3 regions of the Neobacillus canaveralius genome follow, and region 3 is predicted to be linked to each of the others. Evidence: riboswitches for the same ligand, from Rfam matches in the RefSeq annotation. Region 3 holds a riboswitch; each other region holds the start of a gene.
What was found. A riboswitch is a leader RNA that binds a small molecule or an ion and turns the genes downstream of it on or off. The one in region 3 is predicted to bind cobalamin.
Positions count from the first base shown of each region.

Region 1 (4,047 bases), on a different contig from region 3:
CGATTTTGATTTTATCAATAGCACGAATCGAATAATAAACTGGCACGTGGAAGCTATTTGTAAAATACTCCCGATCTGTTACACCTTGTATTACTCCGTGTTTAGCTCTCGCTGCCCTTAGCGCTTTTCCGGCATAAGATTCCGCAGGAGTAGCTAATAAAGAATAGTTTAAGCCATAATCTATTATAGCTTGGTCCATTTTCGACCGTAAGTATTGGATGATATCATATCCTAACTTGAAGGATGCTTCACTTTCACCATGATGTTTACCGGTTAATTGCACAAGTGCTTCTGATAAGCCAACAAAGCCAACAGAAAGCGTCCCTTGTTTAAGGATTTCAGTTAATTTTTCTTGGGGATCTAATTCTTCCCCATTCCACCAAACCCCTTGCCCATATAGAAACTTAAAATGTGAGGGTGTCCTCGAAGCTTGGTAGAGATAGCGTTCATATAGTTGTTTAATACAAAGATCTGTATACTTTTCTAGTTTTACTTTGAAATCGTCTAATGAGTCAGATTCAATTGCAAGTAGTGGAAGGTTGATTGTTGTAAAAGAAAGATTTCCTCTTCCCACTGACGTTTCCTTTCCATTTACATTCCCAATCACACGTGTCCGACATCCCATCGTCGCAATCTCTGATCCTGGTGTTCCATCATAGTATTGTAGGTTAAAAGGCGCATCAACAAATACGTAGTTTGGAAATAATCTTATCGCTGTTGTTTCTAATGATAAGCGATACAAATCATAATTTGGATCTACTTCGTTAAAGTTTACGCCTGCTTTTATTTTAAAAACGATGATAGGGAAAATAGGTGTTTCACCATTTCCTAATCCTTTTTGTGTAGCTAGGAGAAGATTTCGTGTAACCATTCTTCCTTCCTTCGATGTGTCCGTTCCAAGATTAATTGAAATAAAAGGTGTTTGGCCACCGCCGCGTGAATGCATGGAGTTACTGTTATGTACAAATGCCTCACATGCTTGAAATACATCTTTATCGGTTAAATCCCAAGCTTTATTTACCAAATATTCTTCCCTAACACCTACAGCCAACTCTTTAACTAACTCTAGCTTTCTTTTAAATGTCATCCGAACATAGGGAGCAAGATCGTAATCGAAACATGGAATGGATTGTCCACCATGCTGCATATTTTGATTAGCCTGGATAATAATACTTGTTAATGCCATTGCACTCCCAATGGATTTTGGCTGCCTCATATGTCCATGCCCTGTATCAAATCCATTCTTTAATAGTTTAGATAATTGAATCTGGCAACAGGTTGTTGTTCCACTGGCATAAAAATCCAGATCGTGAATATGAATATAACCATTTAAATAGGCCTGCTTTATATCCTCTGATAAAAGATTTTCTACGGTATATTGTTTTGCTGATGCAGAGGCAAACAGCCCCATCATACCCATGGGGGACAATCCATCTACATTCGCATTTTCTTGAACTAGATCTTGATTACTGCTGTTAACGATTTCATCAAATTGTTCTAACAACTTGTCCATTTTTTCCACTACCGTTTCTGATTATTGTTTAATCTAAATAAGTGTAAATCTATCGAACAACTCTACTTTATTTTTTACCCGTTTCGTATAAATCACGACCGAACCACAGTTTTAATCCGTTTTCCTTCCCTTTGCGCAAAAAAATCCACCCAGGGAACCTGAGCGGATAGATGAAACGATAACATCACAAAGAATCATGGAGAATTACATTCTTCTTTTGGCCACCATTTCATCTTCTCAAGTCCCCGAAGAAGTTGAAACAATCAAAATAAGACAGGTCTCCTGACTCATGCGTCCTCCTACTTTAAACCCTTCCCATATAAGCACCTAAAACTAAGCTATCTTATACAGTGGTCATTTATTTCGTCAGCATTTACAGTTGCGGGGGCAGTTCCGGCTTCCCACCGGATTCCCTATTAAGCGATTATCGCATCTTATTCTCAGACAAATACTATATATAGTTTTTTATATAAACACAGACATCAATATGTAGTAATTACTATATATAATAGTAAATGATACTTTTTTATTTTACAAGTATAATATTTTTATTCATTTTATCTCTAATCACTTTTTCGTATCCTTTTGATACGCAAATTTTAAAAACACAAAAAACCACTCCTAATTTTTTTATTGGAAGTGGTTTTTGCTATTGCCTTATATTTCGTTTATGGTAGTTTCCAAGCTACATTATAGTCATCATATCCACCATAGTACTGCCAAATTTCTGCCTTTTCGTTTGTTCCAGGGAAATTAAGCCAATCTGAATTGCTTGTTGTCAAATTTGTAGGAATGTCACTCGGATAATAAGCGACCCAATAAGCCCCTGGAGTGCTTGGTGAAAAGTCCCCCATTGTGCGTTCCCAGCTCCCTGGAGATGAATAGGTACCAGGTTTAACACCTTGTCCATATTGATTTAGATAATCCACAAATGCGTTATAAATCATTTGATTATTTGCATAGTCATAGTCTTTCATACCGGTTAGAGCCGGTTCTACATCAACAAAGATAACAGGTCTAACTTTTGAACCATATACACTTTTCATAGTTTCATAGGCTTGTAATGCTAATTTGGCCTGATGTACACCCCAATCGCTTGCCGACATTTCTGATGGCGCAGTTTGCATACCGGATAAAAACCAGTAACCGTAAACATAGGTAGCATCCTGTGCTCTAGCGCTACTGAAATAAATTGCACCGCCTGTACTTGCATCAAATTGCACATTGTTCCCAAAGCCTAACTTCCCTATATAAAAATCCTGTCCTTCAGGATTCGCTAATGTAGCGGAATCTGATCCGAAAAAATATTCCTCTGTAGCATCCGTTTCGTTCAATTCTGCCACTGAAGGATTAGAAAGGTCATTTGGGTTTTCGGAAGTTTCATTATATTCTGCTACTGGTGTTTCGGAAAAGATGGCAGAGTTTTCTGAGGCATTCTCTTTAGCTGTTTCACTGGCATGTATACTTGCCTGTGATTTTCCGATACTACCTTTTTCCTTATGTTGACTCTCAGCTTTTACTTCTTTATCCTGAGCAGGAACTTCAGGTTGCACGGGAGACTCAAGTTGTACAGAATCCGTATCTTGTGCAGGAACTGCAGGGTTTCCTTTTACATTAGCATGTACATTTACGGAACTGTTTGCTTGCGCAGCTTGAACAGGCTCCACTTTGGCTTTATCAATTTCAGCCGCCGCAGTAAAAGGGCCTCCTGCCATAAGTCCAAATGACAATACTCCAGTTAATACAAAAGATTTAATAAGTTTATATGGTTTAGAATAATGTTTCATTTCCAATTTTGCTCCTTTATTTATCGTTACCTGTGGCTAAGTTAACAGTAAACGTTAAGTAAAAAGGAGCTGCTATTGGTGGTGGTGAAGGTGGAGCATTCACCCATTGATTATTCAACCATGTATGCTGAGAGAGATAAGATTGGACAAGCTGGATTTCATAATATGGATTCCATACAAACCATTTATCTAGAAAACTTATAGTATTTAATCCCTGACTGCCCCGGTCATTTGATGGTCCCCCGTTAGTGCCCGTCCGCTGAGTTAGGGTCGGCACCTCACTGACCTTTGGAATCTTTTCCTCAGCTGATGGGATACCACTCTTTTCTAGTGACTCCTGCAAAAGGGGTTCAGAACGACTTTCCTTTTTGACTACTGATAAAACTGTGTCCTTCCCTTGAGGTTCAAAACTTGCAGGGGAGACTTGTTTTTTTACTTCAGTTTCAGAATTATGTAAAGAATCTAAATCAGAATTTCCAGACCCATTTTTAGGAGTCGGCGTATTCTTTTCTAATCCATTATTATGTTCCTGAACAGCTGACACTTTTTCAGGATCGCGAGCCTCATTAACGGCCTTTTCAGTCTTATTTAAAGCAGACTGCACATGACCTTTTGCCTGATCATGCAAATTTTGTGATGCTGCAGCTGACTTTTGGGAAGCTGGATTGTTAGGAGGGACTTTAGATTGCTGCTGCTTAATCCCACCTTGATTTTTCATAGAGGGATTAGATGCCATCACAGCTTCTT
Region 1 is NZ_JBDFLL010000002.1:90,662-94,708, forward strand. Features, by position in the region: gene ABC255_RS28645 (anaerobic ribonucleoside triphosphate reductase) at 1-1,513, opposite strand, end outside; cobalamin riboswitch at 1,769-1,965, opposite strand; gene ABC255_RS28650 (hypothetical protein) at 2,182-3,300, opposite strand; gene ABC255_RS28655 (hypothetical protein) at 3,317-4,047, opposite strand, start outside.
Region 1: linked by a shared signal. The riboswitch ahead of ABC255_RS28645 (anaerobic ribonucleoside triphosphate reductase) and the one ahead of ABC255_RS18665 (ABC transporter substrate-binding protein) in region 3 are both predicted to bind cobalamin.

Region 2 (4,047 bases), 200 kb from region 3:
TACCCTTTCCGTTCAAAATACTTTCCTGATTGCCATTCTGAACCTTCAAATTTTCCGTAGCTGCCTTTTTCCTTAGCCAATACCATTGAAGAACGAATCGTAAGGTAAGCAATATCCTCATATAGTCGGTCTGCATAATCAACTGCTTCATCAGACTCCCAATAGATGCCTTCTAACGCAAGAAGGTGATGCCAGCCAAACGTACCTAATCCTACAGGGCGATAGTGCTTATTTGTCACTTCCGCTTGTCCAACTGAAATGGTATTAAGATCAATGACATTGTCTAGCATTCTCATTTGAATAGGAATTAATCTTTCTAGTACATTCCCTTTTACTGCTTTCGGCAGATTAATTGATGATAGATTACAGACAACAAAGTCCCCGGGTTTACGAACAATGACAATATTTCCTTCTTCATCCTTATATTCTTTAACAATGGTTGTGGCAGACATATTTTGCGTAATCTCTGTACACAAATTACTGCAAAAAATCGTCGCACGTCCATATCCTCTTGCATGCTTGTTTGGATTTTGACGATTGACCTCATCCCGATAAAACATATACGGCGTACCGGTTTCTAATTGAGAAATCATAATCCTCGCCATAATATCCATTGCCCGATAAGTTTTTCGAGGAAGAAACGGATGGTTTACTGCTTCTTCATACTTTTCTGTAAAAAACTTCTCATCACACTCGTCATAAAAGTCCTCCAAACCAAGGGTATTACCGTTTTGATCCTTCCACCCCATAATTTGTTTTACTTGATGTGGACAAAAGGTATGCCATTCTCCAATACTTCTACCGCTTTCATCTACCTCTTCTAATTTCTTCATAAACAAGTCTGGTATTGAAACACCTGTAAAAAGATCATGAGCCTTTCGTCTTTCGTCACCGTTATTTGTTTTTAAGTCTAAAAACCCATTCATAATATCTTTATGAAAAACATCTAAATAAACGGCGATTGCTCCCTGCCTTTGGCCCAATTGATCGACACTCACAGCCGTATCATTAATAAGACGAATCCATGGCACCACCCCAGAGGAATTACCTTTAAATCTCTTAATATCTGAACCTAAGGCGCGTACCTTGCCTAGATAGACACCTAGACCGCCGCCATCCTTGCTTAATCTAGCAATGTCCCAATTATTTAAATAGATTCCATCTAAAGAATCGTCTACTGTATCTATAAAACAGGAAGATAGCTGTCCAAAGCTTTTTCCGGCATTTGATAGAGTTGGTGTAGCAACGGTCATATATAAGTTACTAAGTGCCCAGTATGCCTCTTTTACCAGGTTTATCCGGTTTCCCTCTTGTTCTTTTCTCATCAATGTCATGGCGATGATCATAAAGCGCTCTTGAGGTAACTCGTACAGTTTCCCGTCATAATCTTTTGCCAAATAACGATCTGCTAGTAAAAACAACCCTATATAATTAAACAAATGGTCCCGTTCTGACGTTATTTCTGCACCTAATAGTTCAATCTCTTCTTTTGAATAGTCCTGTAAAAGATCCCCAGAATAGATTCCTATTTTGGTTAATTCAGCAATTAGAGTGTAAAAATCTCCGTATTTTTCTTCAGGCTTGTATCCCCTGCTGCTTGACGCATTTTGATAAAGTTCCTGTAAATAAAGATTTGCTGCCAGAAAGGTCCAGTTTGGGTCGGTCATTGAAATTTGATTTAAGGCATAAAAAAGGGATTGTTCATATATTGATGAATCTTCAAGACTAGCAACCTTTTCAGCTAATTCTGTTGTGTCCAGTTTATATTTTTCGGAAGCTCTTTTTATTGCTGCCAAAACAGATTCCTTTTCTGAAAAAATACTTTTTACTTCCATACAAAGTTCCTCATTTCTTTTCGTAATGACTTCGTGAGTGAAACGACAAAAAAACCCATCATTGAAGATGGGTTTGATAACGTGGAATAATCTATAATACAGGCTCATTCACTGTAATAGTAGGATACCCTCGTTATATCTTCCCAGCTCCCGAAGAAGATAATACGTAATAGAAATGGCAGGTCTCCTGACTTGTGCTTCTCCCTACTCTAATCCCTTCCCGTCCAAAGACAGTGGATATGATTATTTCGTCAGCACTTACAGTTGCGGGTACAGTTCTGGTTTCTCACCAGATTCCCTATTAAGTCCATACAGACACCATTCATATTGGTCATTATCTATATTTAGTGTTTAATTTCAAAATCAATACTAAATATTGTATAGCTCCAAATATAATATACTATTCTCACTTTGACAATAACAAAATTAATTCTCAGAAAATTATGTACGAATGATTTTTTATGTGATATATTAAGTGGCAATTACATATCGTGTAAGATTTGGTGCCAAGCTTATGCTTGGCTTAAAAGGGAAGAACGGTGCAAGTCCGTCGCTGTCCCGCAACTGTAATTCGGAGTGAATCACAATTACCACTGTCTATGATGGGAAGGTGTGAGGAGCATTGATGATAAGCCAGGAGACCTGCCAATGTCTAGTACACACCAGATACCTACGTGGAAATAGGTGGTGACATTCATTTGTACGACAAACGAGTTAAGAGCAGTATTGTTTTTTTTAACATACCTTTAACTTGATTGTATAGCCATTTCCTATATACGGAGATGGCTTTTTTGTATTTGGAAATATGTAAAGAAAAAGGAGGAATCGTAAATGAATTTAGCTAGTACAGCCATTGGCTACCCATACATTGGCGGAAATCGAGAATGGAAACGATGTGTTGAATCGTTTTGGAAGGATGATAAATCGGAGGAACAGTTTATCTTTGAAATGAAAACCATTCGCTTAAATCATTTGAAACATCAGCAATCATTAGGATTAGACATAATCACGGTTGGAGACTTTACTTTTTATGATCGTATGCTGGACCTTGCGACCATGTTCGGTTTAATTCCAGCCCGTTATAAGTGGACAGGCGAAAAGGTAAATCTTAAGACTTATTACGCAATGGCACGTGGAGCAAATGATGTAGTGGCTTCTGAGATGACTAAATGGTTTAATACAAATTACCACTACATTGTGCCTGAATATGAAGACCAACCACTAAAATTAACTCAAAACTACATTTTAGATTATTTTTTAGAAGCGAAGTTCGAACTAGGTCTAATTACAAAGCCAACTATTATTGGTCCCTACACTTTTGTTCAATTATCTAAAGGCTACGATTCGATATCAAAAGCAGCTTTTATTTTAAGACTCTTGCCTCTTTATGCTCAAGTACTCCAACAACTTGTAGATGCAGGAGCACAGTGGATTCAAGTGGAAGAACCAGCATTAGTTCTTTCACTTCCACCGGAAGATATTAAACTGGTTCAACAAATATATAAACAATTAGCTGAAGAAGTACCTGCAGCAAAACTGATGTTACAAACCTATTTTGAAGGTCTTTCAGCGTATGCAGAGCTCATCCAATTGCCCGTCGCAGGTGTCGGTCTTGATTTTGTTCATGGTGCAGATGAGAATATGGCTTCACTCCGTAAATACGGTTTCCCACAAGATAAGGTATTAGGGATTGGAATCATAAATGGGCGTGATATTTGGCGTGCAAGTTTAGCTGAAAAAGCAATGATGACCAAAGCTATTTTATCCTTAAGCGGCGTAAATGAAGCCTGGGTTCAATCCTCTTGCAGTTTACAGCATGTACCTGTTACAACAAAATCTGAAAAGACTCTAGATCTGACATTACTAAATGCCTTATCCTTTGCGGATGAAAAAATCATCGAGTTAACTCATATAACATCCTTTGTTTCAGATGAGAAATGGTCAGGAAGTAAAAATGTGTCACAAAGTATAGTGGCAATTCAAGCCTTAGAGCAGCACGAGGTGAGGAAAAATCCACGTGTCAAAGAGCTTTTATTACAAGTTAGACAAGAGCATTTTACACGTCCAATGCGATTTCAAGAACGTCAATCTTTACAGCAAGAGGCGTTACAATTACCGGATTTTCCAACAACCACGATTGGAAGCTTCCCACAATCAAAACAAGTAAAAAGAACTCGTACCGCATGGCGTAAAAAAGAAATTACCGACTCAC
Region 2 is NZ_JBDFLL010000001.1:3,920,560-3,924,606, forward strand. Features, by position in the region: gene ABC255_RS19580 (ribonucleoside-diphosphate reductase subunit alpha) at 1-1,862, opposite strand, end outside; cobalamin riboswitch at 1,996-2,173, opposite strand; cobalamin riboswitch at 2,320-2,499, shown strand; gene metE (5-methyltetrahydropteroyltriglutamate--homocysteine S-methyltransferase) at 2,667-4,047, shown strand, end outside.
Region 2: linked by a shared signal. The riboswitch ahead of ABC255_RS19580 (ribonucleoside-diphosphate reductase subunit alpha) and the one ahead of ABC255_RS18665 (ABC transporter substrate-binding protein) in region 3 are both predicted to bind cobalamin.

Region 3 (4,047 bases):
CATCCTTCTCTCCCCATGTCTGAAACCAGCCGGTTTGATGTGCATACCGACCAAGAGAAACCGTTTCTTTTACGGTATAGGAAAAAGATTGCGAAGAATGCTGCGACAAAACAGCTACAATTTGGGCAAGCTGTTTTGAATTATACTCCTGTAATCTTTTACCTTTAATGAGGATATCACCTGATACAATCGGCAAGATTCCGCTTATCATTTTTAATAAGGTGGTCTTACCGCTTCCATTTGGTCCCAAGATACCGAATAATTCACCTTTTTCAACTTCAAAAGAAATATCCTTTAGTATATATTCATCTGAATACCCGCCTGCAACATGTTGAACGTTAAGCATCCCTTTATCCACTTCTTTCCATCCTTTTTCTCTGTAATAGGATTAATGCAAATACCGGGGCACCAATTAATGCTGTTATGACTCCTATCGGTAATTCAGTTGGAGAAATAATTGTTCTTGAGATTAGATCAGCTAGAATTAAAAATCCACTTCCAGTAAGGATTGATAACGGGAGCAGGTGCCTATGATCTGGCCCCCATAATAATCTTGAAAGGTGCGGTATTACTAGCCCAACAAATCCAATCGTTCCGGAAACTGCCACCGCAGCGCCAGTTAATATCGATCCTGCCGTTAAGATGATCAGTTTTCTTTTTTGAACATTTACACCTAAATGGTGGGCACGTTCCTCACCAAAGGACATTGCATTTAATTCTTTTGCATTAATAATTAGGACGATAGATCCTAGCACAAAAAAAGGTAAAATAATTCTTATGTATTCCCAGCCTCTCATCGATACACTGCCCAATAACCAGCCAATAATTTGTCTAAGCTCATCGCCTGTTAAAGCGATCATGAGCGAAATGAAGGCACCAAGAAAGGAACTAAAAATGATTCCCGTTAAGACAATGGTTTCCACTCTCATCGAGCGTTCAATTTTCCTGGCGAAGGCGAGCACTAAAAAAATCGTAGCCCATGAAAACAAAATACTGAGTAATGGAAGGGTAAAGCTGCCGATGACGGGGATTGATAGTTGAAAAAATAAAGTCAGTACTGCCCCAACGGATGCACCGGAAGATACTCCTAAAGTATATGGATCTGCTAAAGGATTCCTTAATAGTCCCTGAAAGGCTGCACCTGCTATTGCGAGTGACGCCCCTACTAAACCAGCCAGAATGACTCGAGGTAACCGGATATTTAAAACAATACTTGAAAACATGGGATCGATTTTATCTAGTGGAAACGTTCCTAGGAGCTTTGATATGATAATTTCAATAATGGTAAAGATAGGAACCGAAACGGTTCCTATCGAAATTCCTAATAATACTGAAAAGAGAAGGAAACTTCCCGCAATTATATAGGCTAGTATTTTATTATTTAAAAACTTCTGGATAGACAGCCTTTGCAAGTTCCTCTACTCCTTCAACAATCCTTGGGCCAGAGCGGGTCACGCGATCAGAATCTACATCGATGACTTGCTTATTTTTAATCGCATTGACATTTTCCCAGCCTTGTCTAGATAACACTTGTTCAGCAGCATTTTCAGTATAAAAACCATATGTAGTAATGATGACATCTGGATTTCGGTCAATCATCTCTTCTTGATCGATTTTAATCCAGCCTTCTTGGTCATTTGCAATATTTTCAGCATTAATCAGAGTAATCATATCATCCATAAATGTGTTTTTTCCTGTTGTGAACACTTCAGGAGCAGGAGATACCTCTACAAATACTTTTTTCTTTTCTTTGATTTCTCCAGCCTTGGCTTTAATTTCTGCTAATTTATCCTGCATACTTTTAATCAGTTCTTCTGCTTTCTTGTTTTCACCTGTTGCCTTACCAATCATAGCAATCGAATCATATATTTGCTCGAAATTTTGAGCATCATTTATAACTAAAACTGTCAGCCCAGCATCTCTTAACTGTTGCAGGCCTTCTGTCCCATTCATTGCAGAGGCATGTGCTAACACTAGGTTTGGCTGCAATGAAATTATTTTTTCGATGTTGATTTCCATCCCGCCAATTTTCTCTTTTGTTGTGGCTTCTTCAGGATAATTATCAAAATCGGAAACACCTACAACTTCTTCTCCCAGCCCAAGTGCAAAAGCAATCTCAGTATTACTCGGAATCAATGAAACGATTTTTTCTGGCTTTGCATTTATCGTAACCTCATTATCTAATGCATCTTTAATGGTAACTGGATAAGCCGTTTCCTCCCCTTTTTGCTCCGTGCTGCTGTTTCCTTCATCCTTTACAGTTTCTTTCTGTTCACCACATGCTGCTAGTGCACCTATTGTTAACAAAAGAAATAATAATAATGCTGATAACTTTTTCATCTTTCTTCCCCCTATGAATTACGCCAAAATACATCACAAAAAAACTGCACCCTCTAAAAAATTCAAACAAAAAAACATCTCCACGTTACGTAGAGATGTTGGTTTGATTAAATGCCATTAATAAATGACTCTAGTCGTCCACACCTCCCTATCCTCGTAGGTTCTTTTTGGGGCACAAGAATAAGGCAGGTTTCCTGGCTCATGGTCATTGCTTCCTACGTCTTCCCATCAGTTGACAGTGACATTTTGCAGGTTGCTCCCATTTACAGTGGCGGGACCGCGTTGGATTTTAACCAACTTCCCTTTTAAGCTAAAAATCGATAAGATTTTCAGCACCTATTCTCCAATAATTTTTTTATGATAGACATAATTATATAGTAAATAAAAATGAAAGCTATATTTTTATGCAAATTTCGCCAAAAATCTTTTTATTATTCGAAAGTTCGCAATAAATTAGCCATTTCAATAGCACCAGTTGCAACATCCCAGCCTTTATTTCCAGCCTTTGTTCCTGCACGCTCAATTGCCTGTTCAATCGATTCCGTTGTTAATACTCCAAAAATAACGGGAATACCACTATCTAGATTAATTCTTGAAACCCCCTTCGCAACTTCATTACATACATAGTCGAAATGTGGTGTAGAACCACGAATTACGGTTCCAAGTGTAATAACAGCGTCATATTTTTTACTAATTGCCATCTTTTGAGCTACTAGAGGAATCTCAAACGCCCCTGGCACCCAAGCAATATCTACATCTGATTCACTAACACCATGTCTTTTCAGAGCGTCTTGCGCACCGCTTAATAATTTACTGGTAATAAACTCGTTAAAACGTCCTACAACGATTCCTATCTTTAAACCAGATCCTACTAAATTACCTTCATATATATGTCCCATTTTCATACCTCCAAATTATTGTGTAGTTTTTATTTTACCTTTTCCTCGTTGATTTCCATTTGCAATGGAACAGTTTCAACGACTTCAAGATCAAATCCCTTAATTCCTTTTATTTTCCGCGGGTTATTCGTTAACAATTTCATTTTGCTAATTCTTAGATCCTTTAAAATCTGAGCACCAATACCAAATTCACGTAAATCGGCTTCACCAGTGTTGTGACCATCCTCTAGCTGCTCATGTGCCCTTAATTTATTGACTAAACCACTGCCCTGGCGCATATAAAGGAGGACCCCATTACCTGCTCTTTCAATCTGACTTAGTGCCGCATGCAGCTGTGGTCGGCATTCACAACGGTAAGAACCGAAAACATCACCCGTTAAACACTCGGAATGTACACGAACAAGAATAGGCTGCTCTGGATTTATATCCCCTTTTATTAAGGCTAAATGCTCTTTACCATCAATGACGTTTGTATATCCAGCAGCCTTAAATTCACCAAATTCCGTAGGCAAATTGATTTCGACTTCACGTTTGACCAGCTTGTCTTTTTTATTGCGATACTCAATCAAATCTTTAATCGTGATCAATTTGACGTCAAGTTCATCAGCAATTTTCCGCAGCTCCGGAACACGTGCCATGGTTCCATCCTCATTCATAATTTCACAAATGACTCCAGCAGGCTTTGAGCCGCATAGTCTTGCTAAATCCACTGCCGCTTCAGTATGTCCGGTTCTCCTTAAGACTCCTCCTTTTTTGGCCACCAAAGGGAAAACATGCCCTGGCCGCTTGAAATCAGAAGGCTTTGATT
Region 3 is NZ_JBDFLL010000001.1:3,718,835-3,722,881, forward strand. Features, by position in the region: gene ABC255_RS18655 (adenosylcobinamide amidohydrolase) at 1-346, opposite strand, end outside; gene ABC255_RS18660 (FecCD family ABC transporter permease) at 351-1,412, opposite strand; gene ABC255_RS18665 (ABC transporter substrate-binding protein) at 1,378-2,340, opposite strand; cobalamin riboswitch at 2,508-2,695, opposite strand; gene ribH (6,7-dimethyl-8-ribityllumazine synthase) at 2,772-3,239, opposite strand; gene ribB (3,4-dihydroxy-2-butanone-4-phosphate synthase) at 3,269-4,047, opposite strand, start outside.